DNA from 4 places in the Streptomyces sp. NPDC079020 genome. Region 3 is predicted to be linked to each of the others. Evidence: riboswitches for the same ligand, from Rfam matches in the RefSeq annotation. Region 3 holds a riboswitch; each other region holds the start of a gene.
What was found. Region 3 has a riboswitch for cobalamin ahead of ACIGJO_RS06000 (ribonucleoside-diphosphate reductase subunit alpha). Riboswitches for the same ligand answer to the same signal wherever they lie in the genome.

Region 1: linked by a shared signal. The riboswitch ahead of metE (5-methyltetrahydropteroyltriglutamate--homocysteine S-methyltransferase) and the one ahead of ACIGJO_RS06000 (ribonucleoside-diphosphate reductase subunit alpha) in region 3 are both predicted to bind cobalamin.
Region 2: linked by a shared signal. The riboswitch ahead of ACIGJO_RS19730 (ABC transporter substrate-binding protein) and the one ahead of ACIGJO_RS06000 (ribonucleoside-diphosphate reductase subunit alpha) in region 3 are both predicted to bind cobalamin.
Region 4: linked by a shared signal. The riboswitch ahead of ACIGJO_RS00295 (cobalamin biosynthesis protein) and the one ahead of ACIGJO_RS06000 (ribonucleoside-diphosphate reductase subunit alpha) in region 3 are both predicted to bind cobalamin.

The regions. Positions count from the first base shown of each region.
Region 1 covers NZ_JBITUB010000012.1:213,158-220,098, forward strand. Annotated here, with positions in the region: gene dgoD (galactonate dehydratase) at 1-239, shown strand, start outside; gene ACIGJO_RS25260 (DUF6351 family protein) at 327-2,483, shown strand; cobalamin riboswitch at 2,622-2,840, shown strand; gene metE (5-methyltetrahydropteroyltriglutamate--homocysteine S-methyltransferase) at 3,001-5,325, shown strand; gene ACIGJO_RS25270 (ArsR/SmtB family transcription factor) at 5,538-6,536, shown strand; gene ACIGJO_RS25275 (C39 family peptidase) at 6,698-6,941, shown strand, end outside.
Region 2 covers NZ_JBITUB010000008.1:379,300-386,240, forward strand. Annotated here, with positions in the region: gene ACIGJO_RS19710 (MoaD/ThiS family protein) at 1-179, opposite strand, end outside; gene ACIGJO_RS19715 (putative leader peptide) at 306-407, opposite strand; gene ACIGJO_RS19720 (ABC transporter ATP-binding protein) at 477-1,262, opposite strand; gene ACIGJO_RS19725 (FecCD family ABC transporter permease) at 1,291-2,331, opposite strand; gene ACIGJO_RS19730 (ABC transporter substrate-binding protein) at 2,328-3,371, opposite strand; cobalamin riboswitch at 3,409-3,573, opposite strand; gene ACIGJO_RS19735 (Mov34/MPN/PAD-1 family protein) at 3,608-4,030, opposite strand; gene ACIGJO_RS19740 (amino acid permease) at 4,137-5,567, opposite strand; gene ACIGJO_RS19745 (DUF2017 domain-containing protein) at 5,975-6,559, opposite strand; gene clpS (ATP-dependent Clp protease adapter ClpS) at 6,668-6,941, opposite strand, start outside.
Region 3 covers NZ_JBITUB010000002.1:461,970-468,910, forward strand. Annotated here, with positions in the region: gene mctP (monocarboxylate uptake permease MctP) at 1-1,461, shown strand, start outside; gene ACIGJO_RS05995 (hypothetical protein) at 1,569-2,234, shown strand; cobalamin riboswitch at 2,396-2,525, shown strand; gene ACIGJO_RS06000 (ribonucleoside-diphosphate reductase subunit alpha) at 2,671-5,076, shown strand; gene ACIGJO_RS06005 (ribonucleotide-diphosphate reductase subunit beta) at 5,076-6,092, shown strand; gene ACIGJO_RS06010 (hypothetical protein) at 6,141-6,353, opposite strand; gene ACIGJO_RS06015 (GlxA family transcriptional regulator) at 6,435-6,941, shown strand, end outside.
Region 4 covers NZ_JBITUB010000001.1:50,684-57,624, reverse strand. Annotated here, with positions in the region: gene ACIGJO_RS00305 (putative cobaltochelatase) at 1-436, opposite strand, end outside; gene ACIGJO_RS00300 (cobyric acid synthase) at 433-2,124, opposite strand; gene ACIGJO_RS00295 (cobalamin biosynthesis protein) at 2,121-3,065, opposite strand; cobalamin riboswitch at 3,191-3,320, opposite strand; gene ACIGJO_RS00290 (hypothetical protein) at 3,469-3,699, opposite strand; gene ACIGJO_RS00285 (inorganic phosphate transporter) at 3,712-4,971, opposite strand; gene ACIGJO_RS00280 (class II aldolase/adducin family protein) at 5,254-5,922, shown strand; gene ACIGJO_RS00275 (alpha/beta hydrolase) at 6,031-6,941, shown strand, end outside.

The DNA.
Region 1 (6,941 bases), on a different contig from region 3:
CGCTCCAGCTCAACCTGGCCTGCCCCAACGCGGCGATCCAGGAGCACCAGACCGACCCCGAGCCCAACATCGCCGCCCTCTTCACCGCGCGGCCGACGATCGTGCCGGGGCGGGTGGAACTGAGCGAACTGCCCGGCATCGGCGTCGACATCGACCGGGAGGCGGCGCGCCGGTACCAGGCCCATGCGGCCGAGCGCCCGCACCTGCGCACGGCGGACGGGGCGTTCACCAACTGGTAGCCCCGGGCGGCGCCGGGCAGGGCCGGCCGCAGCCCGTTACGTACATCACACACGATTTCCCACCCCAGGAAGTGAGGCGAGTTCCGCATGTCGTTCACAGGAGCCGCGAGACCGGTCCGGATGGGCCTGGCCGGCATAGTGTTCATGGGCGTGCTGGTCGGCGCGTCGGCGACGCCGGCCGGCAGCCAGGAACGCGAGACGCTGCAGGTGACGGCCGTGTCGTCGCGGCCCGGCGTGGTGTCGGGGAACGACGCCCTGATACGTGTCACGGCGCCCGCTTCCATAGCCGCCGGCAGCATCCGGGTCGAGGTGGCCGGCCGGGACGTGACATCCAGTTTCCGGCCCTCCGGCGACAACACGGTCATGGGCGTGGTGAAGGAGCTGTCCACGGGTGACAACCTGCTCACGGCCACGGCCCAGGGCGCGGACGCCGGGCAGCTGACCCTGAAGAACCACCCCATCACCGGGCCGGTGTTCGCCGGGCCGCACGAGCAGCCGTTCATCTGTGACACCGCCGAGTTCAAGACGGCCACCGGCGTCACCCTCGGGCCGCCGACCGACGAGGACTGCTCCGTCGAGACCCGCGTCGACTACATGTACCGCACCACGGCAGGCAAGTTCGTCGCCCTGCCCGACACGGCCGAACGTCCCGCCGACCTGGCGACCGCCACGACGAGCGCGGGCAACAAGGTGCCGTACATCGTCCGCGTCGAGACCGGCACCATCAACCGGGGCATCTACGAGACGGCCGTGCTGCACGACCCGCTGTCCCCCGCCCCCGACCCGCTGGAGCGCGGGCCGGGCTGGAACGGGCGCCTCGTGTACGGATTCGGCGGGGGCTGCAACGGCGGCTGGTACGTCCAGGGCCGCAACACCGTCGGCATCATGAACGACACGTACCTGAGCAAGGGTTATGGCGTCGCCTCGTCATCGCTGAACGTCTTCGGCAACAACTGCAACGATGTGCTGGCGGCCGAGACCATGAGCATGGTCAAGGAACGCTTCGTGGAGACGTACGGCGAACCGGCCTTCACCATCGGCAACGGCTGCTCCGGCGGCTCGTACCAGACCCACCAGATCGCCGACAACTACCCGGGCCTGCTGGACGGCATCCTCTCCGGCTGCAGCTTCCCCGACGTCGGCTTCGGGACGATCCAGACGCTCAGCGACGCCCAGCTCCTGAACCACTACTTCAAGAATGTCGCGCCGGACGCGTTCACCCAGGAGCAGCAGCGGGCGGTCTCCGGGTTCGGTAAGTGGGAGAGCATCGGCAGCCTGGCACGGGCCGCCGGCCGGATCGACCCCACGGTGTACTGCCCGGCCCAGCTGCCCGTGGCGCAGCGCTACCACCCCGTCACCAACCCCGACGGTGCCCGCTGTGATGTGTACAGCCACGCCGTGAACGTCTACGGCGAGGTGCCGGAGACCGGGAAGGCGCGCAGGCCGCTCGACAACACCGGTATCCAGTACGGACTTGAGGCCCTGAACAACGGGACCATCGGCATCGACCAGTTCATCGACCTGAACCGGCGCATCGGCGGCCTCGACGACGACGCCAAGCCCGCCGCGCAGCGCACGGCCGCCGATCTCAAGGCGGTTCGGCTCGCCTACCGCACGGGCCGCCTGCTGAACGGCGGTGCCGGCCTGGCCGACATCCCGATCATCGACTACCGCGACTACACGGACGACGCCGCGACCGGCGACATGCACATGCGCTTCCACTCCTTCTCCACCCGGGCGCGCCTGGACAAGGCCAATGGCACCCACGCCAACCAGGTCATGCTCACCCGCTCCAGCGGACACGGATTCACCCTCGCCGGGATGGTGGCCGACATGGACAAGTGGCTCACCGGCATCAAGGGGGACCCCGGCGCCGACGCGCCCATCGAGAAGATCGTCCGCAATCGGCCGCAGGGACTCAACGACGCCTGCTGGACCCGCGGCATCGGGGCGACGAAGATCTCGGAGCCCCAGGTGGAAGGCATCGGCAACACCGAGTGCAACACGCTCTACCCGGTGTGGACATCGCCGCGGATGGTCGCCGGAGCCGATGTGGCCAACGACATAGTCAAGTGCCGCAAGCGTCCCGTGGTCAGCACCGACTACCAGGTGCCGGTGACCGACGCCCAGCTCAAGGAGCTGACGGGGATCTTCCCGTACGGTGTCTGCGACTGGTCCGTTCCCGGGGCGGGTCAGCAGGCCCCCATGGGTACCTGGCTCTCCTTCGACGCGGTGACCGGATAGCGGCGCGCAAGCCCTGAAGGCTGTTCCGACAGGCCCCGGTGTCCGTTCACTCCACCGTGCCCGTCATTTCCCCCGCACACCCCCGCCCTCACGCGTCCCGGTATCCGGGCGGGGGTGTGCGGGCGCCGTCTGTCGCCTAGGGTGGCGGACGCAGCTGGTTCGCCCCCGTCAGCCGGACGGGACGCGTCGTAAGAGGGAACCCGGTGGGAATCCGGGACTGCCCCGCAGCGGTGAGTGGGAACGAACGCCGTCATACGCACTGGATCCGGCCGGATCCGGGAAGCGACGGCCAGTAGGAATCTGCCCCGGCAGATGTGCCCGCGAGTCCGAAGACCTGCCCGTTGCCCGTACGCGACCGATCGCGTACGGAGATCCCGGTGACCTCGTGGGCGGGTCGGCGTACATATCGGGCGGCACGTGCGGCAGAACTCCGCGATGTGGTCCGCCCGGTCGGTCGTCCCTTCGCGTCCGCGTCCCGTCCCCGGGATCCAGGACACATCTCGCGAAGGAGAGTTCTGTGACAGCGAAGCCCGCAGCCGCGGCAGCACGGGCCACCGTGTACGGCTACCCCCGCCAGGGACAGAACCGTGAACTGAAGAGGGCCGTCGAGGGCTACTGGAAGGGCAGCGTCGGCGCGGACGCCCTCCGGGAGACCGCGGCGGATCTTCGCCGCTCGAACTGGCGGCAGCTGGCCGACGCAGGCATCCATGAAGTGCCGTCCGGCGATTTCTCGTACTACGACCATGTACTGGACACCAGCGTCATGGTCGGAGCGGTCCCCGAACGGCACCGCGCGCTCGCCGAGGAAGACGCGCTGGACGGCTATTTCGCGATGGCCCGCGGCACCCAGGACATCGCACCGCTGGAAATGACCAAGTGGTTCGACACCAACTACCACTATCTGGTCCCCGAGCTGGGCCCGGACACGGTGTTCACGGCGCACTCCGCCAAGCAGGTCGCCGAGCTGACGGAAGCCCTCGCGCTCGGACACACCGCCCGTCCGGTCCTCGTCGGCCCCGTCACCTACCTGCTGCTCGCCAAGCCCGCGCCGGGCGCGCCCGGGGACTTCGAGCCGCTGACCCTGCTGGACCGGCTGCTGCCGGTGTACGCCGAGGTGCTCGCCGATCTGCGGGCGGCCGGCGCCGAGTGGGTCCAGGTCGACGAACCCGCACTCGTCCAGGACCGCAGCCCTGCCGAACTGAACGCCGCCACCCGCGCCTACCGCGATCTCGGTGCCGCCACCGACCGGCCGAAGCTGCTGGTCGCCTCGTACTTCGGGCGGCTCGGTGAGGCGCTGGGCGTGCTGGCCAAGGCGCCGGTGGAAGGACTGGCCCTCGACTTCACCGAATCGGGCGCCGCCAACCTCGAAGACCTCGCGGCGGCCGGCGGACTGCCCGGCAAGCGCCTGGTCGCGGGCGTCGTCAGCGGACGCAACATCTGGATCAACGACTACGAGAAGTCCCTCGCGACCCTCGGCACCCTCCTCGGCCTCGCCGACCGGGTGGATGTCTCCGCCTCCTGCTCCCTCCTGCACGTACCGCTGGACGCCACCGCCGAGCGTGACATCGACCCGCAGATTGCCCGCTGGCTCGCCTTCGCCCGGCAGAAGACGCGGGAGGTCGCCGTCCTGGCGAGGGGGCTCGAGCAGGGCACCGACACCATCGCCACCGCACTCGCCTCGAACCGCGCCGACCTCGCCTCCCGCGCCGGATCGGCACTGACCAGCGACCCCGCGGTGCGGGCCCGCACCGCCGCCGTCACCGCCGCGGACGCGCGGCGCTCGCAGCCCTACCAGGAGCGGACCGCCGCCCAGCGCGCGCACCTCGGGCTCCCGCTGCTGCCGACGACGACCATCGGTTCGTTCCCGCAGACCCATGAGCTGCGCACCGCTCGTGCCGACCTGCGGGCCGGACGGATCGGCACCGCCGGGTACGAGGAGCGGATCAGGGACGAGATCCGGGAGGTCCTGTCCTTCCAGGAGAAGGCGGGGCTCGATGTCCTGGTGCACGGCGAGCCCGAACGCAACGACATGGTGCAGTACTTCGCCGAACAGCTCACCGGCTGCCTCGCGACCCAGCACGGCTGGGTGCAGTCGTACGGCACCCGCTACGTCCGGCCGCCGGTGCTCGCGGGCGACATCTCCAGGCCGGAGCCGATGACGGTCCGCTGGACGGCGTACGCCCAGTCGCTGACGGCCCGTCCCGTCAAGGGCATGCTCACCGGCCCGGTCACCATGCTCGCCTGGTCCTTCGTCCGCGACGACCAGCCGCTCGGCGAGACCGCCCGGCAGGTCGCCCTCGCCCTGCGCGACGAGGTCACCGACCTGGAAGCCGCGGGCACCTCGGTGATCCAGGTCGACGAGCCCGCACTGCGCGAGACACTGCCGCTGCGCGCCGCCGACCGCGGCGCCTACCTGGCCTGGGCCACCGAGGCGTTCCGCCTCACCACGAGCGGCGTACGCCCGGACACCCAGATCCACACGCACATGTGTTACGCCGAGTTCGGGGACATCGTCGAGGCCATCGACGACCTCGACGCCGATGTCATCAGCCTGGAAGCGGCCCGCTCCCACATGCAGGTCGCCCGCGAACTCGCCGCGCACGGCTACCCCCGTGAAGCCGGACCCGGCGTCTACGACATCCACTCCCCGCGCGTCCCGAGCACGGAGGAGGCCGCGGCCCTTCTCCGTACAGGACTTGAGGCCATCCCGGCCGGCCGGCTGTGGGTCAACCCCGACTGCGGCCTGAAGACCCGCGGCTGGCCCGAGACCCGTGCCTCCCTGGAGAACCTGGTCGCCGCCGCCCGCGAGGTCCGCGCGGAACTGGCCACCGGGAACGGCTGATCCCGCGGAGCCGGGGCGGACACCCGTCGTGTCCGCCCCGGCCCCGCCGTACGCGCCCCTCCGCTCCCACCCGTGCGGCGGCCGAGCGGCGGGTACGCTGCGAGGGTGCGGCGGGGTGTCCGGACAACTCCCCGCCTCCGCGTGATCACTGAACCGACGGATATACGGGCGCGGTCGGCGTCAGCACACCTTCACCTCACGACGGAGCGGCCATGCTGCGGGTGTACTTCACGTCCGAGGATCTGGCACGGGTGCGCGTGGCCCCGGGCCCGGACTTCCTCTGGGAGATCAGCAACAGCGTGCAGACCCTGCAACGGCGCGACGGGGAAAGGGTGTTCGGCGCCTGGCGCCGTTGGGCCCGGCCACGCCTCTCGGGCAGCCGCCGGCTGCTGTCCGGTCTGCTGCCGCCCCGCGGCTACTCACCGGACTTCCTCACCCCCACCTCCGGCGACCGCACGACCATGCAGGCGGCGGTCGACACGTTGATGAGCACTCCGCGCAGCCGCCTGCGCGCCGAGCTGACGCGGTTGTCCTCGTCGTCCCGACTCCCCGGCTGGGTGGGCTCCCTGGCCAGGGGAGACCGGGAAGCCCTCCACCGGCTCGGTGACGCTCTGCACGCCTACCGGCGCGAGGCACTCGAACCGCACTGGCAGCGTGTGCACGCCCATATAGACGCCGACCGCGCCCTCCGCCTGCACAGCCTGCTGGACGGCGGCACCGAGGGGCTGCTCACCGGTCTCGGCCCGCATTTCCGCTGGCGCCCGCCCGTACTGGAGGTCACCTACCCCGTCGATCAGCAACTGCGCCTGGAAGGCAGGGGACTTGTGCTCCAGCCGTCGTTCTTCTGCTGGCCCGCACCGATCACGCTCGCGGACGGGGACCTGCCGCCCGTGCTCGTCCACCCCATCCACCACAACGCCGACTGGGCCGGGACCGCCTCCGACGACCGCGCCACGGCAGCCGCCGGTCCGCTGGGGCCGCTGCTCGGACAGACCAGGGCGGGCGTTCTGCGGGCGGCCCGCACCGGCTGCTCCACGGTCGAGGCCGCCCGGCTGCTCGAGGTGACCCACCCGGCCGTCAGCCAGCACCTCAATGTGCTGCGCGCGGCGGGCCTGATCACCACTGTCCGCAGGGCCGGACGGGCCTTCCACGTCGCGACGGCGGAGGGGCGGGCCCTGCTGGCCACGGAGGAGCGTGCGGTCCGTCCGTAACCCGCCGGGCCCGGCCGTGCCGGGGCGGGCCGTAAGCCTGGGCTTACGGCGCTTGTGCCCGTGGAGGGTGAGGAACCACGCTGGTTCCGCAGCCGCACACGGCCGGGTGATCCCCGAAGCCGTTTCTTCCCGCAAGGGCCTGTCCCCCTCCAGGAGCCTTCATGCGTAAGAGACTTGTGTCCCTCACGGCCGCCGCGGCCGTCGTCGGAGCCCTCCTTCTTCCCGGTACGGCGGCCCACGCCTCGTCCGCGCCGGGCATCCCGGCCGTGTCCGTGCTCGCCCATGGCACGAAGGCCGGCACGGCCGTCGTCAGCGGGTACGACCGGCCGGGCAGCCGGCTGAGCGTCGACTCCGGACGCACCCGGAGCGCGCACTGGCTGCAGATCGACTACCAGGTCCAGGAGA
Region 2 (6,941 bases), on a different contig from region 3:
AGGTAGACGTTCACGAAGCGGCGGAGCTCGCCCCCGTCGACGACACGCTCGCGGATGCCCTGGTGGCGGCTGTCCAGGTCGACGAAGAGGTCGGCGAGCGTCGCCCCGCTGCCTTCGACCGCCTTGGCGCCGTCGGTGTAGGTGCGGAGGATGGTCGGAATGCGGACCTCGATGGCCATGGCGTGGGCTCCTGTCGGATGCGGGGAAGTGGCGTGGGGCGCGCGTTTCCGCCCCCGCGCTGGGGGGGTGGGGCGTGTGGGTGGCGCTCGGACCGCGGCTCAGGCCGTGCGGCTCACGGGCAGGCGTCAGCCGGGACAGATCGCGCTGGAAAGCCTGCACAGGTCGACGTGCAGCCGCGCGACGAGCAGCGTGCCCGGCGTCTTGATGCTCACGTCATGGGGAACCATGCGGTCATCGTATCGATTCCCGGCCGGAAATCCGGAGTGTGATCTCGCATGGTGGATGACAGACGTTCACTATGCGGAACGGGTGCCCTCGCCCGGGAGGTAGACGACGGTCGGGGCGCCCGTCGTGGGGTGGGTGGTGACCTCCGCGGTCACTCCGTAGACGTCGGCCAGCAGGTCCGGGGTGAGGACCTCGGCGGGGGTGCCCGAGGCGACGACCCGGCCGGCCCGCAGGACGTAGAGGCGGTCGCAGTAGTACGCGGCGAGGTTCAGGTCGTGCAGGGCCAGGAGGTTCGTCGTGCCGAGTCCGCGGACCAGCGAGAGGATCTCCAGCTGGTAGCGGATGTCCAGATGGTTGGTGGGTTCGTCCAGGACGATGAGGGACGGCTCCTGGACGAGCGTCCGGGCGACCAGCGCGCGCTGGCGCTCGCCGCCGGAGAGGGAGGCGAACGCACGGGACGCGAGTGCGCCGATGCCGACCCGGTCGAGGGCCGCGGCCGCCAGTTCGGTGTCGGCGGCGGTGTCCGCCTCCCAGAAGCGTTTGTGCGGGGCCCGGCCCATGGCGACGACCTGCGCGACGGTCAGTTCGAAACCGGCCTGGCCGTCCTGCGGGACGGTGGCGATCCGCCGGGCGCGGGCCTTGACGGGGAGGCGGGCGAGGTCGTCGCCGTCGAGCAGGACCCGGCCGTGGGTGGGGCGCAGGGTTCCGTACACACAGCGCAGCAGGGTGGTCTTGCCGCTGCCGTTGGGGCCGACGAGGCCGACCGTCTCACCGTCGGCGGCGGTCAGGTCGACGGAGTCCACGAGGTGCCGGCCGCCGGTCCCGTACGAGAGGCCTTCGGTACGCAGACTGGTCATGCGGGAACTCCTTCGGGGCGAAGGCCGGTCATGCCGGGGCTCCTTCGGGGCGGCGGCGGAGCATCCAGAGGAAGAACGGGCCGCCGGTCAGGGCGGTGAGGACGCCGACCGGGATGTCCTGGGGAGCGGCGACCGTGCGCGCGGCCAGATCGGCCAGGACCAGGAAGACCGCGCCGCCCAGCGCGGCGACCGGGAGCAGGGCCCGATGGCCCGCGCCGACGGCCATCCGGGCCATGTGCGGCACCATCAGGCCGACGAATCCGATCGCCCCGCTGTAGGCGACGAGGGCGCCGGTGAGCAGGGAGGCGAGGACGAAGACACCGGCCCGGAAGCGTGCGGTGTCGAGCCCGAGGACGGTGGCACCCTCCTCGCCGACGAGCAGCAGGTCGAGCGGACGGGCGAGGGTGAGGAGCAGCGCCGTACCCGCGACGAGGACGGCCGAGGGGAGCGCGAGCATGTCCCAGCGCGCGGCGCCGAGCCCGCCGAGGGTCCAGTAGAGGACTTCCTGGAGGTGGTCGGCGCGGGCGGAGGTGACCAGGATGAGGCTGGTGAGGGCGGAGAGGATGTAGGAGACGGCGACTCCGGCCAGCACGAGCCGGTTGGTGGTGAGGCCGGATCCGCCGCGGGCCAGGGTGTAGACGAGCAGGAGTGAGGCGAGCGCGCCCGCGAAGGCGGCGGCCGGGATGGTGACGGTGGTGGCGAGGCCCGCGCCGACGCCGAGGACGATCACGAGGACCGCTCCGGTGGAGGCTCCGGAGGAGACGCCCAGGAGGAACGGGTCGGCGAGCGGATTGCGCACGAGCGCCTGGAGGACGGTGCCGACCACGGCGAGTCCGGCGCCGACGACGACGCCGAGCAGGACCCGGGGCAGCCGGACGTCGAGGACGATCGTACGGAACGGGCTCGGGCCGGCCCGCCCGGTCAGGATGTCCAGGACCTGGCCGGGCGGGATGCGGACGGAGCCGAGGGCGAGCGCGGCGAGGACGGCGGCCCCGAGGACGACGGCGAGGGCGCCGAGGACCAGGGCGCAGCGCAGCCGGCGCGGCGCGGCTGGGGTGCGGCAGCTCACGGTGCGGTGGCCGGGTCCGTGGCTTCCTTCGTGGGTGAGTCCCCGGGTATCTCCGGGTGCAGCTGGGCGGCGAGCTTGCCGACCGCCGCGGGGGCGCGCACGCCGAGCACCGCGTCGGAGAGCGGGAGGACGGCGAAGCGCTTGTTCCTGATCGCGGGGACGTCGGCGAGTGCCGGGTCCTCCAGGAGGCGCTTCTTCTTCTGGGCGACGGTGGTGGAGCCGTAGTCGTAGATGACGATGACGTCGGGCTTGCGTGCGACGACGTTCTCCCACGAGGCGTCGCCGAACGGCTTGTCGAGGTCGGCGAAGACATTGCGGCCGCCGGCCCGGGTGATCAGCTCGTTGCCGATGCCCTTGCCGCCCGCGGTGAACGCGGTCTTGTCGCCGCTGTCGTAGACGAAGACGGAGACCGGCCGGGCGGACTTGAGCCGCTCGGCCGCGGCGGCGTTGGCGGCCTTCGCCTCCTCGATCCACGCGTCGGCGCGCGCAACGACGCCGAAGGTGCGGCCGACCTCGCGGACCTCCTGGTAGAGGGTCTCCATCGCGGTCGCGTCCCTGGCGCAGTACTCGGTGTTGAGCCGGGTGTCGATGCCGGACTTCTTCAGCGCCTCGCGGCTGCGGCCGTCGCCCGCGGTGAACGCGGTGGAGTAGCCGCCGTAGACGAAGTCGGGGTCGGCGGCGAGCAGCTTCTCGTACGAGGGGTACTCCCCGGCCAGGACCGGGATGGCCTCGTACCGGTCCTCGTACTCCGGCAGGACCTTGTCGTCGAGGTAGGCGGTGCCGACCATGGACTTGGCGAGCCCCAGTTCCAGCATCACTTCGGTGACGTGCTGGTTCATGGTGACGGCACGCTTCGGCGGCGCCTTGTACGTCGTGGTGACACCGCAGTTCGTGACGGTGTACGGGAAGCCCTCGGCGGAGGGTCCGGTGGCCTCGGCCGAGCCCGCGGAGCCGTTGTCGGCGTCCGTGGCGGAGCAGGCGGTGAGGGCGAGCGGGAGCAGCACGGCGGCGGCTATGAGCGCGGGGGTGCGCCGGGACATGGCAGGGCCTCTCCGGGGGATTTCCGCGTCCCCTGGTCGGTGCGAGAAGGCGGCAGGCCAGTTCCTGACTGCCGAGCCCCGGTCCTGGTGGACGGGGTTCGGTCACAGTGGCGGGACCGTGCCGGACTTGCACCGGCTTCCTGGTTCCTGCCGCCCCTTGGGTCTGGGTGCAGTGTGCCAGACCTGATCGCGACGCAGGCGGGGCGACCCTCGGCGGGTGTCCCCTCGGGCGTCCTTCAGCAGGCGTCGACGACCTTGACGTCCTCTTCGGTGATCTCGCCGTCCACGATGCGGAACGAGCGGAACTGGAAGGGGCCCGCGTCGTCGGTGTCCGCGGTGGAGACGAGGACGTAGTGGGCGCCGGGTTCGTTGGCGTACGTCACATCGGTGCGGGAGGGGTAGGCCTCGGTCGCCGTGTGCGAGTGGTAGATGATCACGGGCTCCTCGTCGCGGTCGTCCAGGTCGCGGTAGAGCTTGAGGAGGTCGGCCGAGTCGAACTCGTAGAACGTGGGCGAGCGGGCGGCGTTGAGCATGGGGATGAAACGTTCGGGCCGTCCCGTTCCGGCCGGTCCCGCGACGACTCCGCACGCCTCGTCGGGGTGGTCCGCGCGGGAGTGGGCCACGATCCGGTCGTGGAGCTCCTTGGTGATGGTCAGCATGGCGCCCAGGATAGGACCGGCCTCCCGGGCAACGGACCCGCCCGTACCGGGGAGTGGTACGGGCGGGTCCGCATGCCGGACGCTCCGGCTCGGGCGGCCGCGGGTGTCAGCTCTTGATGAACGCCGTGTTGCCGGGGTTGCGGGCCTTGAGCACCAGATACGAGACGCCGAGGATCAGGGCCCAGACCGGTGCGCAGTACAGCGAGACCCGGGCGTCCTTGTCGATGGCCATCATCACGACGACCATGCCGATGAAGCCGAGCGCGAAGACGCTGGTGTACGGGGCTCCGGGCGCCTTGAAGGCGGACTGCGGGAGCACCCCCCGGTCGGCCAGCGCGCGGAAGCGGAGCTGGCAGAGCAGGATCATGACCCAGGCCCACATGCCGGAGATGGTCGCGAAGGAGACGACGTAGTTGAACGCCTCGCTCGGCCACTGGTAGTTGATCCAGACGCCGACGAGCATCAGCGCGGCCGAGAACGTGGTGCCGGCGAACGGCAGGCCGTTCCTCGTCAGCCTGGTGAAGGCCTTCGGGCCCTGCCCGTTGAGCGCCAGGTCACGCAGCATGCGGCCGGTGGAGTACATCCCGGAGTTGCAGGAGGAGAGCGCCGCGGTCAGGACGACGAAGTTGACGATCGCCGCCCCCGCCACGAGGCCCATCTCCTCGAAGGTCTTCACGAACGGCGAGACGCCCGGCTTGAACGTGCTCCACGGCACCACCGAGAGGATCATGATCAGCGCGCCGACGTAGAAGACGGCGATGCGCCACGGCACGGTGTTGATGGCCTTGGGCAGGACGGTCGTGGGGTCCTTGGACTCGCCCGCGGTGACGCCGACGAGTTCGACGGCGAGGAAGGCGAACATCACGATCTGGAGGGTCATCAGCGTGCCGGTGATGCCCGAGGGGAAGAATCCGCCGTCGTTCCAGAGATTGGCGACGGTCGCGTTGTCGGCGGCGTCGGAGAAGCCGATCGTGAGGACTCCGGCGCAGATCAGGATCATGCCGATGATCGCGGTGACCTTGACCATCGAGAACCAGAACTCCAGCTCACCGAAGAGCTTCACGGAGATGAGGTTGGCGCCGTACAGAATGAAGGTGAAGACGAGTGCCGACAGCCACTGCGGAATGTTCCACCAGTACGTCATATAGGTGGCGGCGGCGGTGACTTCGGTGATTCCGGTGAAGACCCAGAAGAGCCAGTACGTCCATCCGGTCACGAACCCGAAGAACGGGCCGAGGAATTCCCGCGCGTACTCCGAGAAGGAGCCGGAGACCGGGCGGTACATGAGGAGTTCGCCCAGGGCCCGCATGATGAAGAAGATGACCAGGCCCGCGATCGCGTAGGCCAGGATGAGGCTGGGACCGGCCCGGTCGATGGCTTTGCCCGCACCGAGGAAAAGCCCGGTGCCGATGGCTCCGCCGATGGCGATCATCTGGATCTGGCGGGCACCCAGGCCGCGCCGGTATCCCTCGCCGCTGTTTCCGGCACCCTCGGCATCGTCGCCTGCGTGCCCCTTGTCGACCTGTGCCGATGTCATGTGGTGCGCCTTTCTCCACGCCGATCCGCGCCTTCACAGGCGACGGATCAGTTCCTGATCCCCCCGGATATGGATGGAGTGCCGTCGGCGTTCGGCCGACTTGTAGCGCCCCCGGGAACAGGGATGGCGTCCCCGGGTGGTCGTGAAGATTTATCACGGGCTCCCGGGCGACCCACGGGACATTGTGTGGCGCACACCACAGGAAAAAGCGGACAAGAGTTTCCAGCCGCTGCAAAGTCGACTGTTCGGGTGACGTGATCGTTATTCCGATTTGAGCGTCCGCTGAGCGAGCGCCCCGCAGAACACACGGCAGGACTCACGGCAGGAAGCGCGGCAGGATGCCCCGCGGGACGCGCCGAAGGGCCGCCCCGCGGGACAGCTCCGCAGGACGGCCCTTCGCGTCCGGATTACGGCATCAGCGTCTCGACGAGCGTCTCCTGGAGCGCGCCCAGCCAGAGATAGGCCATCACCATCGGCTTGCGCGGGTCGCTGTCGGAGAGGCGGTAGAGCGAACCCTCCTGCCCCTCGTCCTCGTCGGACACCTCCAGCCGGGTGCCGATGGTGAGCCGCAGGTCGTTCAGGGCGCCGAGCCAGTTGCGGCACTCGTCGGCGGTGAGCGTGAGCACGGCACCGCCCTCCCCCACGGGTGAGAGCCCGTCCAGGGTGCGTACGACGGCGACGGCGTCCTCGCGCTTGCGGGTGCGCAGGTCGTTCTCGGTGTAGCGGCGGAACTCGGCGGACGCCTCGCGCAGCTCCTTGTCCTCGTTCCCGTACGCCTCGGGGAAGAGCCGGGCCAGGGCCGGGTCGGCGGGCGGTTCGCTCGGACCCTCGGCGAAGAGCGCGGCGAGCGGGTCCTCGCCCTCGGCGGGCTCGTCGCCCGGACCGATCAGCTCCAGCAGCTGGACGGCGAGGGAGCGCAGGATGGAGACCTCGACCTCGTCGAGCGCGACGGACGCGCCGCCGCCGGGGGTGGCCTCGAAATGGCCGGCCATGGATTCTCCGATGGTGGGTCGTGCGGGGCAGGGGCGGGACAGCGGCGGATGACGGGCGCGTGGGGCGGGGCCGGCGCGCGGCCCCGTCCCGCCGGCGCGGCCGCCGCCCTAGTTGCGGTCCTGGGTCAGGGTGGCCCAGAGGCCGTAGCCGTGCATGGCCTGGACATCGCGCTCCATCTCCTCGCGGCTTCCGCTGGAGACGACCGCGCGGCCCTTCTGGTGCACATCGAGCATGAGCTTGTGGGCCTTGTCCTTCGAGTAGCCGAAGTAGGCCTGGAAGACATAGGCCACATAGCTCATGAGGTTGACCGGGTCGTTGTGCACCAGCGTCACCCAGGGGACGTCCGGCTCGGGGACCGCGACGGTCTCTTCGGCCGACTCT
Region 3 (6,941 bases):
GGCGGCGACCTCTACACGGCGTACACCTTCGTCGCCGTCCCGGCGGCGATCTACGCGGCGGGCGCGGCGGGCTTCTTCGCCGTCCCGTACACGATCCTCGTCTACCCGCTGATCTTCACCTTCCTGCCGCGGCTGTGGTCGGTCTCGCACAAGCACGGCTACGTCACCACCTCGGACTTCGTCCGCGGACGCTTCGGCTCCAGGGGGCTCTCGCTGGCGGTCGCCGTCACCGGCATCCTCGCCACGATGCCCTACATCGCGCTCCAACTCGTCGGAATCCAGGCGGTGCTGGATGTCATGGGCGTCGGCGGCGGTGAGACCACGCACTGGTTCATCAAGGACCTTCCGCTGCTCATCGCGTTCGCCGTGCTCGCCGCGTACACCTACTCGTCCGGGCTGCGGGCACCCGCGCTGATCGCATTCGTGAAGGACGGCCTGATCTATCTGGTGATCGCGGTGGCGATCATCTACATACCGGTCAAGCTGGGCGGCTTCGACGACATCTTCGCCAAGGCGGGCGAGGCGTTCTCCCAGAAGAATCCGGCGACCGGTCAGCCGCGCGGCTCGCTGGTCCCCGGCGACATGGGTCAATGGGGTTACGCGACACTGGCGTTGGGCTCCGCGCTCGCGCTCTTCATGTACCCGCACTCGATCACGGCGACGCTCTCCAGCCGCAGCCGCGAGGTGATCCGGCGCAACACCACGATCCTGCCGCTGTACTCCCTGATGCTGGGCATGCTGGCGCTGCTCGGCTTCATGGCGATCGCCGCCGGAGTGAAGGTGGACAACGGGCAGCTGGCCATCCCTCAGCTGTTCGAGAACATGTTCCCCGACTGGTTCGCGGGAGTGGCGTTCGCCGCCATCGGCATCGGCGCCCTGGTGCCCGCCGCGATCATGTCCATCGCCGCGGCGAACCTCTTCACCCGCAACATCTACAAGGACTTCCTGAAACCCGACGCCACCCCCGCCCAGGAGACCAAGGTCTCCAAGGTCGTCTCGCTCCTGGTCAAGGTCGGGGCCCTGGTCTTCGTCCTCACCATGGACAAGACGGTCGCGATCAACTTCCAGCTGCTCGGCGGCATCTGGATCCTCCAGACCATGCCCGCCCTGGTCGGCGGGCTGTTCACCCGCTGGTTCCACCGCTGGGCGCTGCTCGCGGGCTGGGCGGCCGGCATGGCGTACGGAACGCTCGCCGCGTACGGCGTGGCGAGCCCCACCCAGAAGCACTTCGGCGGCTCCTCGAAGGAGATTCCGGGAATCGGCGAGATCGGCTACATCGGTCTGACGGCCTTCGTGCTGAACGTGATGGTCGTGATCGTCCTGACCCTCGTCCTGAACGCGCTGAAGGCCCCGGCGGGCATCGACGAGACCTCGCCGGCCGACTACACGGCGGATGTGGGCGACCCGGGCGTCAAGGCGGAGCTGCCGCCGGCCACGGTGGGCGCGCCGAGCGGTCACTGACCGGCCGGAACCGCGGGTGCGCGGGCCGTCGTGTCTCCCCGGGAGGCGCGGCGGCCCGCCCCGTTCCCCGGCTGTGCACCGCGGTCACCGTACGCGAGGATGCGGGCATGATTCCTCGTTCCCCGCTCCCCGGGCTGTGGCCCGTGCTGCTGGTGCTGACGCTCGCGGCCTGCGGCACGGAGCAGGCCCCCGGCCCCGACGCGGACGGCCCCGGGGCCGCGGCCCCCTCCGCCCCGGTGCCCGGCCGGGCCGCGCTGGAGGCCAGGGCCGCGGCCATCCAGACCACCACCGGCCATGTCTATGTGACCGAGGTCCCCGGGTACGCCCTGGCCCGGCAGTCCGTCGGCGTCCTGGGCGACGACGGCTTCGGGAGCTTCTACGTGGCGGCGGGCGGCAAGCGCGTCCAGCTCTCCGTGGAGCGCGGCACGCTGACGGCGGCGAACTGCGCGGCGGGCCCGCTGCCCGGCGGGGGCCCGGGCACACCGGCGGCCTGTGAGCGGGACGGGGAGAACTGGTACCGCTCGACGCCGGAGGGCCATGAGTACGCCCGCGCGGAGGGCGAGGTCGTCGTCCGGGTCGGCGGAGCCCGCGACGAGGTCGACCGCGACACCCTGCGCGCGGCCTCCGAGGCGGCGCACCGCGCGGACGACCGTGAACTCGACGAGATCCTGCCCCCGGCGGGGCAGGCACCCGGCGCGGGTCCCGTCGAACGCGGCGACCTGCCACCGGTCGGCGACGGGGCCCCGAACAACGAGGTGGGAGCGAGCGGCTGAGGGAACCGGCTGCCGGCAGAGCACGCCGTACGGGCCCGGAACGGGTGGGGAGCGGGCCCGGAGCCCCTTCCCGCCGTGCCCCCGCTCACCCCACCGGCCCACATTCCCCCTAGGGCCCAACACCCCTCGCGACACAACATGTAGGGGCTGCCTCATCGGGCGGCCCCCACATGTATGCTCGTGCTCGCTGTCGCCGCAGGGGAATCCGGTGCGAATCCGGAACTGTCCCGCAACGGTGTATTCAGTGTGCTTTTGCACACCCGAAGTCCGACGACCTGTCGACAGCGCGTCCGGCTCGACCGAACCGGACGCCCAGACGTCCGGGCCTCGCGGATGGGCCGGTGGACGCCGTAGGCAGTGCTGCCCCGTTCCGGGCATCGTGCTGTCCGGCTGCCCCCGTTCCCCGCCGGCCCCCAGCCGAGCGAGGGAAATCCCCGTGACCATCGCGCCAGCCGATCCGGTTTCAGCCGCCGCCGCAGCCGAACCGACGGAGTCCACGACCGACGCACCGGGAACCGCACTGCTGCGGACCCTGACGGACCTCACCGTCGATCTTCCCGACACCGATCCCGGACGGGTCGCCGCCGCCGCGCTGCGCGGCCGCAACGCCCGGTCGGACGAGGCGGAGCTGCGTTCGCTGGCCACCGAGGCGGCCGCGGGGCTGATCTCCGAGGACCCCGCCTACTCCCGGCTCGCCGCCCGGCTGCTGACCCGCTCCATCGCGGGCGAGGCGGCGGGCCAGGGCGCGGTGTCGTTCTCCGCCTCGGTCGCCGTGGGGCACCGCGAGGGCCTGATCGCCGACCGCACCGCGCGGTTCGTGGCCCTCCACGCTGCCGCGCTCGACGCGATGGTCGAGCGGTCGCTGGCCGACGGCGCGGACGACCGCTTCGGCTACTTCGGGCTCCGTACGCTGCACAGCCGCTATCTGCTGCGCCACCCGCACACCCGGCAGGTCATCGAGACCCCGCAGCACTTCATGCTGCGGGTCGCCTCGGGGCTGGCCGAGGACGAGAGCGTGCGCGCGCTGGACGAGGTCGCCGCGCTGTACGGGCTGATGAGCCGGCTGGACTATCTGCCCTCCTCCCCCACCCTCTTCAACTCCGGCACCCGGCACCCGCAGATGTCCTCCTGCTATCTGCTGGACTCGCCCAAGGACGAGCTGGACTCGATCTACGACCGCTACCACCAGGTGGCGCGGCTCTCCAAGCACGCGGGCGGCATCGGTCTCTCGTACTCCCGCATCCGCGCCCGCGGTTCGCTGATCCGGGGCACCAACGGGCACTCCAACGGCATCGTGCCGTTCCTGAAGACGCTCGACGCCTCGGTCGCCGCGGTCAACCAGGGCGGCCGCCGCAAGGGCGCCGCCGCCGTCTACCTGGAGACCTGGCACGCGGACATCGAGGAGTTCCTGGAGCTCCGCGACAACACGGGCGAGGACCAGCGGCGTACGCACAACCTCAACCTGGCGCACTGGATCCCGGACGAGTTCATGCGCCGGGTCGACGCGGACGGCCGGTGGTCGCTGTTCTCGCCCGCCGATGTGCCCGAGCTGGTCGACCTGTGGGGCGACGAGTTCGACGCCGCGTACCGCGCGGCGGAGGCCAGGGGGCTGGCCCGCAAGTCGATGCCCGCGCGGGACCTGTACGGCCGGATGATGCGTACGCTCGCGCAGACCGGCCAGGGCTGGATGACGTTCAAGGACGCCTCCAACCGGACCGCCAACCAGACCGCCGAGCCGGGCCGCGTCGTCCACTCGTCGAACCTGTGCACCGAGATCCTCGAAGTGACCGACGACGGCGAGACGGCCGTCTGCAATCTGGGCTCGGTCAACCTGGGGTCGTTCGTGGCGGACGGGTCCATCGACTGGGAGCGGCTGGACGCCACCGTGCGTACCGCCGTGACCTTCCTGGACCGGGTCGTCGACATCAACTTCTACCCGACCGAGCAGGCCGGGCGCTCCAACGCCCGCTGGCGGCCGGTGGGCCTGGGCGCGATGGGTCTCCAGGACGTCTTCTTCCAGCTGCGGCTGCCCTTCGACTCCCCCGCGGCGCGGGCCCTGTCCACGAAGATCTCCGAGCGCATCATGCTCGCCGCGTACGAGGCGTCCTGCGACCTCGCCGAGCGGTCGGGTCCGCTGCCCGCCTGGTCCGAGACCCGGGCGGCGCGCGGAGTGCTGCACCCCGACCACTACGACACCGAGCTGAACTGGCCGGAGCGCTGGGACGCCCTGCGCGCCCGCGTCGCCCGGACCGGGATGCGCAACTCGCTGCTCCTGGCGATCGCGCCGACCGCCACGATCGCCTCGATCGCCGGGGTGTACGAGTGCATCGAGCCGCAGGTCTCCAACCTGTTCAAGCGCGAGACGCTGAGCGGTGAGTTCCTCCAGGTCAACGCCTATCTGGTGGACGAGCTCAAGCAGCTGGGCGTGTGGGACGCCCGGACCCGCGAGGCGCTGCGCGAGGCGAGCGGCTCGGTGCAGGGCTTCGCCTGGATCCCCGAGGAGGTGCGGGCGCTGTACCGCACCGCGTGGGAGATCCCGCAGCGCGGACTGATCGACATGGCGGCGGCGCGTACGCCGTTCCTCGACCAGAGCCAGTCGCTGAACCTGTTCCTGGAGACGCCGACGATCGGCAAGCTCTCCTCGATGTACGCGTACGCCTGGAAGCAGGGGCTGAAGACGACGTACTACCTGCGTTCGCGCCCGGCGACCCGGATCGCCCGTGCCGCGTCCGGCCAGGCGTCCGCCGCCGCCCCCGTCCCCGTACAGCAGGCCCAGGCTCCCGACGCGGACGCCATCGCCTGCTCCCTGGAAAACCCCGAGTCCTGCGAGGCCTGTCAGTAATGAGCTCCAGCGAGAACAAGAACCTGCTCGACCCGGGTTTCGAACTGACCCTGCGCCCGATGCGCTACCCGGACTTCTACGAGCGCTACCGGGACGCGATCAAGAACACCTGGACGGTCGAGGAGGTCGACCTCCACTCCGACGTCGCCGACCTCGCCAAGCTCTCCCCCGGCGAACAGCACATGATCGGCCGGCTGGTGGCGTTCTTCGCGACCGGTGACTCCATCGTCTCCAACAACCTCGTGCTGACGCTGTACAAGCACATCAACTCTCCCGAGGCGCGGCTGTATCTGTCGCGGCAGCTCTTCGAGGAGGCCGTGCACGTCCAGTTCTATCTGACGCTGCTCGACACGTATCTGCCCGATCCGGACGACCGGGCGGCTGCGTTCGACGCGGTCGAGGAGATCCCCTCCATCCGCGAGAAGGCGCAGTTCTGCTTCAGATGGATGGACTCGGTCGAGAAGATCGACCGGCTGGAGACGAAGGCGGACCGCCGTCGCTTCCTGCTGAACCTGATCTGCTTCGCGGCGTGCATCGAGGGGCTGTTCTTCTACGGTGCCTTCGCGTACGTGTACTGGTTCCGCTCGCGCGGCCTGCTGCACGGCCTCGCCACGGGCACCAACTGGGTGTTCCGTGACGAGACCATGCACATGAACTTCGCGTTCGAGGTCGTGGACACCGTCCGCAAGGAGGAGCCGGACCTCTTCGACGACGAGCTCCAGCAGCAGGTCACCGACATGCTGAAGGAGGCCGTCGAGGCGGAGCTGCAGTTCGGCCGCGACCTGTGCGGCGAGGGCCTGCCCGGCATGAACACCGAGTCGATGCGGCAGTACCTGGAGTGCGTGGCCGACCAGCGGCTCACCCGCCTCGGCTTCCCCGCGCTGTACGGCTCGGAGAACCCGTTCTCGTTCATGGAGCTCCAGGGCGTCCAGGAGCTGACGAACTTCTTCGAGCGCCGCCCGTCCGCCTACCAGGTGGCGGTGGAGGGGTCGGTCGGCTTCGACGACGACTTCTAGAGGACGACGTACCCAAGGACGGCTTCTCCGGCCGTCCGCAGGGCCGGGTCAGATCCTGGCCCAGCTCCGGGGGGACGGGCGCCGCGCGGCCGTGACCGGCCGCGCGGCGCCCTCCGTTCGCGGGGGCTCCGCCCCGTGCGCCCGTTCCGCTTCTCTCAGCTCCCGGTCGATACGGCGCTCGCGGGCGATCCCGAGGAACGTCGGCAGCAGGACGAGTGCGAAAACGGCCGTGATGCCCAGGTAGTTCAGGAATGTGTTCATGCCTCTACTGTCGTCCGCGCGGACGCATTCCGGCAGTGGCAGGACTGTCACACAGCATCGAATTACTGCCACACTGTCGTCATGCTGAAAAATGTCGCCGCCCTGCTGCTCGACGGGGTCCACCCCTTCGAACTCGGCGTGCTGTGCGAGGTCTTCGGGCTCGACCGCAGCGACGAGGGTCTGCCGGTGCACGACTTCGCGGTGGTCTCGGCCGAGGGCCCCGAGCTGCGGACGCACGCCGGGTTCACCATCGGCACGTCCCACGGCCTCGGCCGGCTGGAGGAGGCCGACCTCATCGCCGTACCGGCGGGCAGCCATTTCATGGAGCGGGAGTATCCGCCGGAGGTGCTGGACGCCCTGCGCCGGGCCGTGGAGCGCGGCGCGCGGGTGCTGAGCGTCTGCTCCGGCGCCTACGTCCTCGGCGCGGCCGGACTGCTGGACGGCCGCCGCTGCACCACCCACTGGCGGCACACCGACGAGCTGGCCCGGCGCTTCCCCCTGGCCGTCGTGGAGCCGGATGTGCTGTACGTGGACGACGGGGCGGTCATCACCTCGGCGGGCACCGCCGCCGGGATAGACGCCTGTCTG
Region 4 (6,941 bases), on a different contig from region 3:
GATGGTCGTGGAGCAGGTTGACCTCGTCCACGTACAGGATCCCGCGATGCGCGTCCGCCAGCAGCCCCGGCTCGAAGGCCTTCACGCCCTCCGAGAGCGCCCGCTCGATGTCCAGCGCGCCGACGAGCCGGTCCTCGGACGCGCCGACCGGCAGTTCCACGGTCCGCGCGGCCCGCGACACGCCCGTCCCGTCCCCGTGGGGCCCGTCGGGACACGCCGGATCGGGCGCCCCCGGGTCGCACGAGAAGCGGCACCCGGGCACCACGGAGACCTCCGGCATGAGCGCGGCGAGCGCCCGCACGGCGGTGGACTTGGCGGTTCCCTTCTCGCCCCGTACGAGCACCCCGCCGACAGCCGGACTGACGGCGTTCAGCAGCAGTCCGAGCCGAAGATCGTCCTGCCCGACGATCGCGGTGAAGGGATACGGCGTACTCACAGGGCCTCCTTGTTGACATCCGACACTTCAAGGGCCGCTCCGGGCCCGTCCGGCGCTCCGGGCCCGTCGGGCCCGCGCACCGCGTTCCGGGCCGTACCGGGCCCGTCCGGCGCTCCCGCGTCCCGTGCGCCCGCGGACGCGCCCCCGCCCACTCCGGGCGCCCCCGCCCGCGGTGCCGCCGCCCCCGGTGCCCCCGGGGCGATGAACGGCAGTCCCGCGGGCGCGCCGCCCTCGATCAGCCGCCACAGCGCGTCCGTGTCCGCGTGTTCCTCCACCAGATCCCCGAGCCGGTCCAGCTGCTCCTCCCGCAGCACCCCGAAACTCGTGTCCGGCGCGGCGACGAACCGCCGGCCCGCCGCCCGTGCGACCTCCGCGAGGAACCGCCGCCGGAACGCGTCGCTCTCCAGCGACCCGTGCCAGTGCGTCCCCCACACGGCACCCACCCGGCAGCCGTCCAGGAACGGCTCACCGCCGCGCACATCGGCGACCCCGTGGTGGATCTCGTATCCCTCCACCGGCTCGCCGAGCGCCGTACCGGCCGGCCGGGCGAGCGTCTTGGCCCGCTCGAACCGGATGCGTACCGGCAGCAGTCCCAGCCCGTCGACCACCCCGGCCCGCGACTCCACCTCGTCCTCGATCCGCTCCCCGAGCACCTGGAACCCGCCGCAGATGCCGAGCACCGGCCGTCCCTCGGCCGCCCGCCGCACCAGCGCGTCGGCGAGACCCCGCTCGCGCAGCCACGCCAGTGCCCGCACGGTGCCGCGCGTGCCGGGCACGATCACCAGGTCCGCGTCGGCCAGCTCCTCCGCCCGGTCCACGAACCGCACCACCACGCCCGGCTCGGCGGCCAGCGCGTCCACATCGGTGAAGTTCGACATCAGCGGCAGGGCACACACCGCCACCCGCAGCACGTCCTCGCCGTGCGGCGGCGCGACGACCGACTCCCGTACGGCTCCGCGCATCGAGACGCGCAGGCCGTCCTCCTCGTCGATGCCCAGCCCGTGCGCGAACGGCAGCACCCCGTAGGTCCGCCGCCCCGTCAGCCCGTACAGCATGTCCAGGCCCGGCTCCAGCAGCGAGACATCGCCGCGGAACTTGTTGACGAGATAGCCGGCGACCAGTGACTGGTCCTCGGCGCTCAGCAGCGCCGTCGTACCGAAGAACGAGGCGAAGACGCCGCCGCGGTCGATGTCCCCGACGACCAGCACGGGGAAGCGCGCGGCGCGGGCTATGCCCATGTTCACGATGTCGGTGCGCCGCAGATTGATCTCGGCAGGACTGCCCGCCCCCTCGCAGATCACGGCGTCATACGTGCCCCGAAGCTGTTCCAGGCAGTCCACGACCGTCCCGAGGAGGGCTTCCTGCCGTCCCCCGTGGTAGCCGCGGGCGCTCATCTCACCGACCGGCTTCCCCATCAGGACGACCTGGCTGGAGCGGTCGCCGCCGGGCTTGAGCAGCACCGGGTTCATCAGCGCGGACGGCTCGACCCGGGCGGCCTGGGCCTGCATCGCCTGGGCGCGCCCGATCTCCGCGCCCTCGCGGGTGACGAACGAGTTGAGCGACATGTTCTGCGCCTTGAACGGCGCGACCTTCACGCCCCGGCGTACGAGCCACCGGCAGATCCCTGCCGTGACGACGCTCTTGCCCGCGTCCGAGGTGGTCCCGGCGACCAGGAGTCCGCCGCTCATTTCGCTCTCCGTCCCGCGAGCAGCCGGCCCGCCACGCATACGCCCAGGGCCAGCGCGCCCACCCGGCGCGACAGCCGTACCGCCCGTTCGATGTCGGCGCTCTCCACGGCCCGGCCGGCCGCCCCGTTGAGCACGGGCCGGTGCTCGACCCGCCCGGCGTACGCCAGGGTCCCGCCGAGCCGTACGCCGAGAGCCCCCGCGAACGCGGCCTCCACCGGCCCCGCGTTAGGGCTCGGATGGCTGCCCGCGTCGGCCCGCCAGGCCCGTACGGCCGCACGGGGCCGTCCTCCGGCCACCACGGCCAGCGCGGCCGTCAGCCGGGCTCCCGGCCCGCCCGCCAGGTCGTCCAGGCGGGCCGAGGCCCAGCCGTAACGCCGGTAGCGGGGCGACCTGTGGCCGACCATGGCGTCCAGCGTGTTGACGGCCCGGAAGCCGACGAGCCCGGGGACCCCGCCCAGAGCGCCCCAGACGAGGGCGCCGACGACGGCGTCCGAGGTGTTCTCGGCGACGGACTCGACCACGGCGCGGGCGATCTGCTGCCCGTCCAGCGAGTGGGGGTCGCGGCCGCACAGATGGGGCAGCCGTTCCCGGGCCACGTCGAGGTCCCCGGCGGCGAGCGCACCGGAGACGGCGCGCGCCTCACGGCCCAGCGACGTACCGCCGATCACGGACCAGGTGGTGGCGGCGGTCAGCGCGACGGCCAGGGCGGGGCGGTCCCGTACGGCGCGGGCGGCCAGCGCGGCGGCCCCCACGGCGCCGCCGGCGCAGACGAGGGTGTGCAGGGCGCCCCATCCGCGGTGGTCGCGCCAGAGCAGGCGTTCGGCCCTTGCCGCGGCCCGGCCGAATCCGGCCACGGGATGTCCCCGGCGGGGGTCACCGAGCAGGGAGTCGGCGATCAGGCCGGCCGTGGCGCCGTACGCGAAGATGCGGTCGGCACGCATGGCTCAGCCGGCCGGGGTACGGGAGGTTCCCGCAAGGGGTGACACAGGTTCCGGCGCACGGCAGCCAGGCATGGCGTATGTCCTCACTCAGGGTCCGCGCCCTGGTTCGACGTGACCGGCGACGAGAGTCTCCTGGCTTCCGGATCCGCAGTTCCCCCGGCCTTCCAGTCCGCGTGGGCGGACCGTGACTTCCGATGGGGGACTGCTCCCCGGTGACAGTGGCGGGACCGCGCCGGATTCGCACCGGCTTCCTCTGCTGTCGCCGTAAACGGCTCCGGCAGTCCACCACGCTGTGAGAACGCCCGTCAACTTGCCGTTGACCTGCGGAGCCGCAGTGTGCGCAGACGCACACCGGGCCGGACACACAGTGTGTGTCCGGCCCGGTGGAGGTGCGGTGTTCCGGTCAGGCGACGATCAGATAGATCCCGTACGTGACCGCCGCCGCGCACAGCGCGAAGCAGAGGTACGCGCCGGCGCGGGCCGGGGTGAACGAGCCGCCGGAGGCGCCGTTCCGCGCCGTCGACGCCTGCTTGGAGAGGCCGACGATGCCGAGGGTGAAGAGGCCGACCAGCGCCACGGTGACCACGAGGCTGACGCCGAAGACGGAGGCGAGAGCTGCCCAGTCGATGTTCATACGGATCTGTCCTTACACCGTGGCGGGCCGCGCCGGATCGGCGGGCGTACCGGCCGGAGCCGGGATGGTGGACGTGAGGTCGGGACCCGTGGTGCCGACGGGCGGCGGGGTGACGGCGGCGATGGCCGTGGTGACGACGCCCGCAGGCTCGTCCTCCGGGCCGCCGCCGGTGACGTTGGTGTGGTCGACCGGCTTGCGGCGCGACAGCAGCCAGATGGCGCCGGAGCCCGCGACGAGCAGGACGGCGACGACGCCGACGCCCCAGCCGCCCTGCTTGGTCAGGAACTCCGCGCCCGCGCCGACCAGGCCCGCGGCCGGCAGGGTCAGTCCCCAGGCGACGAACATCCGGGTGGCCGTGGACCAGCGGACCACGCCCCCCTGACGGCCGAGGCCCGCGCCCATCACGGCGCCGGAGCAGGACTGGGTGGTGGAGAGCGAGAAGCCGAGGTGGGAGGAGGCCAGGATGACGGTGGCCGCACTGGTCTGGGCGGCGAAGCCCTGCGGCGGCTTGAGGTCGGTCAGGCCGCTGCCCATGGTGCGGATGATGCGCCAGCCGCCGAGGTACGTGCCCAGGGCGATGGCGACACCGGCGGAGACGATGACCCAGACCGGCGGGTTGGAGCCGGGGGCGAGGACGCCGCCGGTGACCAGGGCCAGGGTGATGATGCCCATCGTCTTCTGCGCGTCGTTGGTGCCGTGGGCGAGCGAGACGAGACCGGCCGAGGCGATCTGCCCGGCCCGGTAGCCCTTGGCGGTCGACTTCAGCTGTCCCTCATCGGTGACCTTGCGCCCGATGCGGTACGTCAGCTTCGTGGCCAGCAGCGCGGCGAGACCGGCGACGACCGGCGCGGCGATGGCGGGCAGCAGCACCTTGGTGACGACGGTGCCGCCATTGATCGAGGACCAGCCCGCCGACATGACCGCGGCGCCGATGAGGCCGCCGAACAGGGCGTGCGAGGAACTGGAGGGCAGGCCGACCAGCCAGGTCAGCAGATTCCACAGGATGGCGCCGACGAGCGCCGCGAAGATGACCTCGGTTCTGAGGCCGTCCTCGTTGACGATCCCGCCGGAGATCGTCTTGGCGACCTCCACCGACAGGAACGCGCCGATCAGGTTGAGAACGGCGGACATCGCCACCGCTGTCTTGGGCTTCAGGGCGCCGGTCGAGATGGTGGTGGCCATCGCGTTGGCGGTGTCGTGGAAACCGTTCGTGAAATCGAACACGAGAGCTGTCACGATCACAATCGCGAGCAGCAGCGTGATGTGTTCCATTTACCCAGGCAATCGTTCGACGTCAGTGGCTCGTGGACCGTAGGCAACCTGGGTGAACGGAAGATGAACTGGGCGGGGCGCTGTGGTGACTCCAAGCGGATTGGATCCCCTCCGCTTGTCTGCTCGCGAGGTGGAACGACGCACCTGGGGCGGTACGAGGACTGCGCTTTGCCGGGCCTTGGTGAACATTTGAGGACGCGTTTTTTCACCCGGAAGAGATTCCGGTCACCCGGCGCCCGGTATCACCCCCGCCGCCCCGGCGCAGCCCTTAGGGTGCCCCGCATGAGCGTGAGCGGTCAGCCTCGGGAAGAAGCGATCGAACGGGCCTGGCGGGGCGTGGTCGACACCGCCCGCCGGTCCGCGGCCGACGGGCTGGTCGTCGGGACCTCGGGCAATGTCTCGGCACGTGTCGGCGGGACCGTCCTGGTCACCCCCAGCGGGGTGCCCTACGACCGGCTCGGCCCGACGGACGTGGTCGGCGTCGACCTCGAAGGGCGCCGGGTCCTCGGCGATCTCGCCCCGACCAGCGAACTCCCCCTCCACCTGGCGGTCTACCGCAACAGCGACGCGGCAGCCGTCGTGCACACCCACGCGGTGCACGCCACCGCCGTCTCCACCCTGGTCGAGGAGGTCCCGCTGGTGCACTACGCGGCGGCCATGCTCGGCGGCCCCGTCCGCACCGCTCCCTACGCGCGCTACGGAACGCGGGAGCTGGCCGACAACATGCTCGCGGCCCTGCGCGACCGCACCGGCTGCCTCCTGCGGAACCACGGCACCGTCACCTACGGCGACAGCCTCGACCAGGCGTACGACCGCACCGCGCAGCTCGAATGGCTGTGCAGGCTCTGGCTCACCGCGAGCTCCGTGCCGGGCCGGAGCCCGGCCCTGCTCTCCCCGGCCCAGCTGCGCGAGGTGACCGAGGCCCTGAAGGGATACGGCCAGCCCGGCTGACCCTCCCGCGCCCGCACCGGACCACGCCGGGCCCGCCCGCCGCCGCGCCCCGCACCGGACGGCCCCCGCCCGCTGGCACCGGACCGGGCCCGCCACGACACTGAAGCAGTGCGCCCGGCAACAGCGACGGCAGCGGCCGTCACCACGATTCTCGGCGTCGGCGCGGCTGCGGTCGCGGCCGGCCGGTACGCCAGCGACGCCGCCCTCAAGGTGCCGTCCGGCCGTGCCCTCCCCGCCGACCGCAGACTCACCGTGCACGCCACGGCGGCCGGACAGGTCACCCTGACCCGCTCGTTCGCCGCGCTCCGGCCCGGCACGTACGGGCTGAGGGGCCCCGGTGTCCACGCCGTCGTCGGACCGGTCGTCGAGCAGGCGCCGCACGCCCCCGACACCGTCGTCCGCAGACTGGAACGGGTCGGCCAGGGGGTCCTGGAACCGGGCGCCAGGGTCCGCATCACCCCCGAGCTGTACAGCGGCGACCCGGGCAGCGCCCTCGGCCTCGGCCACAAGGAGGTCGAGATCCCCGGCGAACTCGGTCTCCTGCCCGCCTGGTTCGTCCCCGGCGCCCGCGACACCTGGGTGATCACCGTGCACGGCCTCGGCACCACCCGGGAACACCCCATGAACCTGATGGGCTTCCTGCACGCCCAGCGGCTGCCCGTGCTCGGCCTGGCCTACCGCGGCGACGCGGGCGCCCCCCGCCCCACCGACGGCCTCGGCCACCTCGGCGCGTCCGAATGGCGCGACCTGGACGCCGCCATCCGCTACGCCGTGCGCTACGGCGCCCAGAACGTCATCCTGTACGGCTGGTCGACCGGCGCCTCGATGGCGCTGCACGCCGCCGTCAACTCCGCGCTCCGCGACCGCGTCAGCGGCCTCGTCCTGGACTCCCCGGTCATGGACTGGCAGGCCACCCTGAGCGCCCTGGCCGTGGCCCGCGGCGTACCGGCCGCCCTGCTGCCGCTCGCCGTCCGGGCCGCCCAGGGCCAGACCGGGCTGCGCGACGCCCCGCTCCTGGA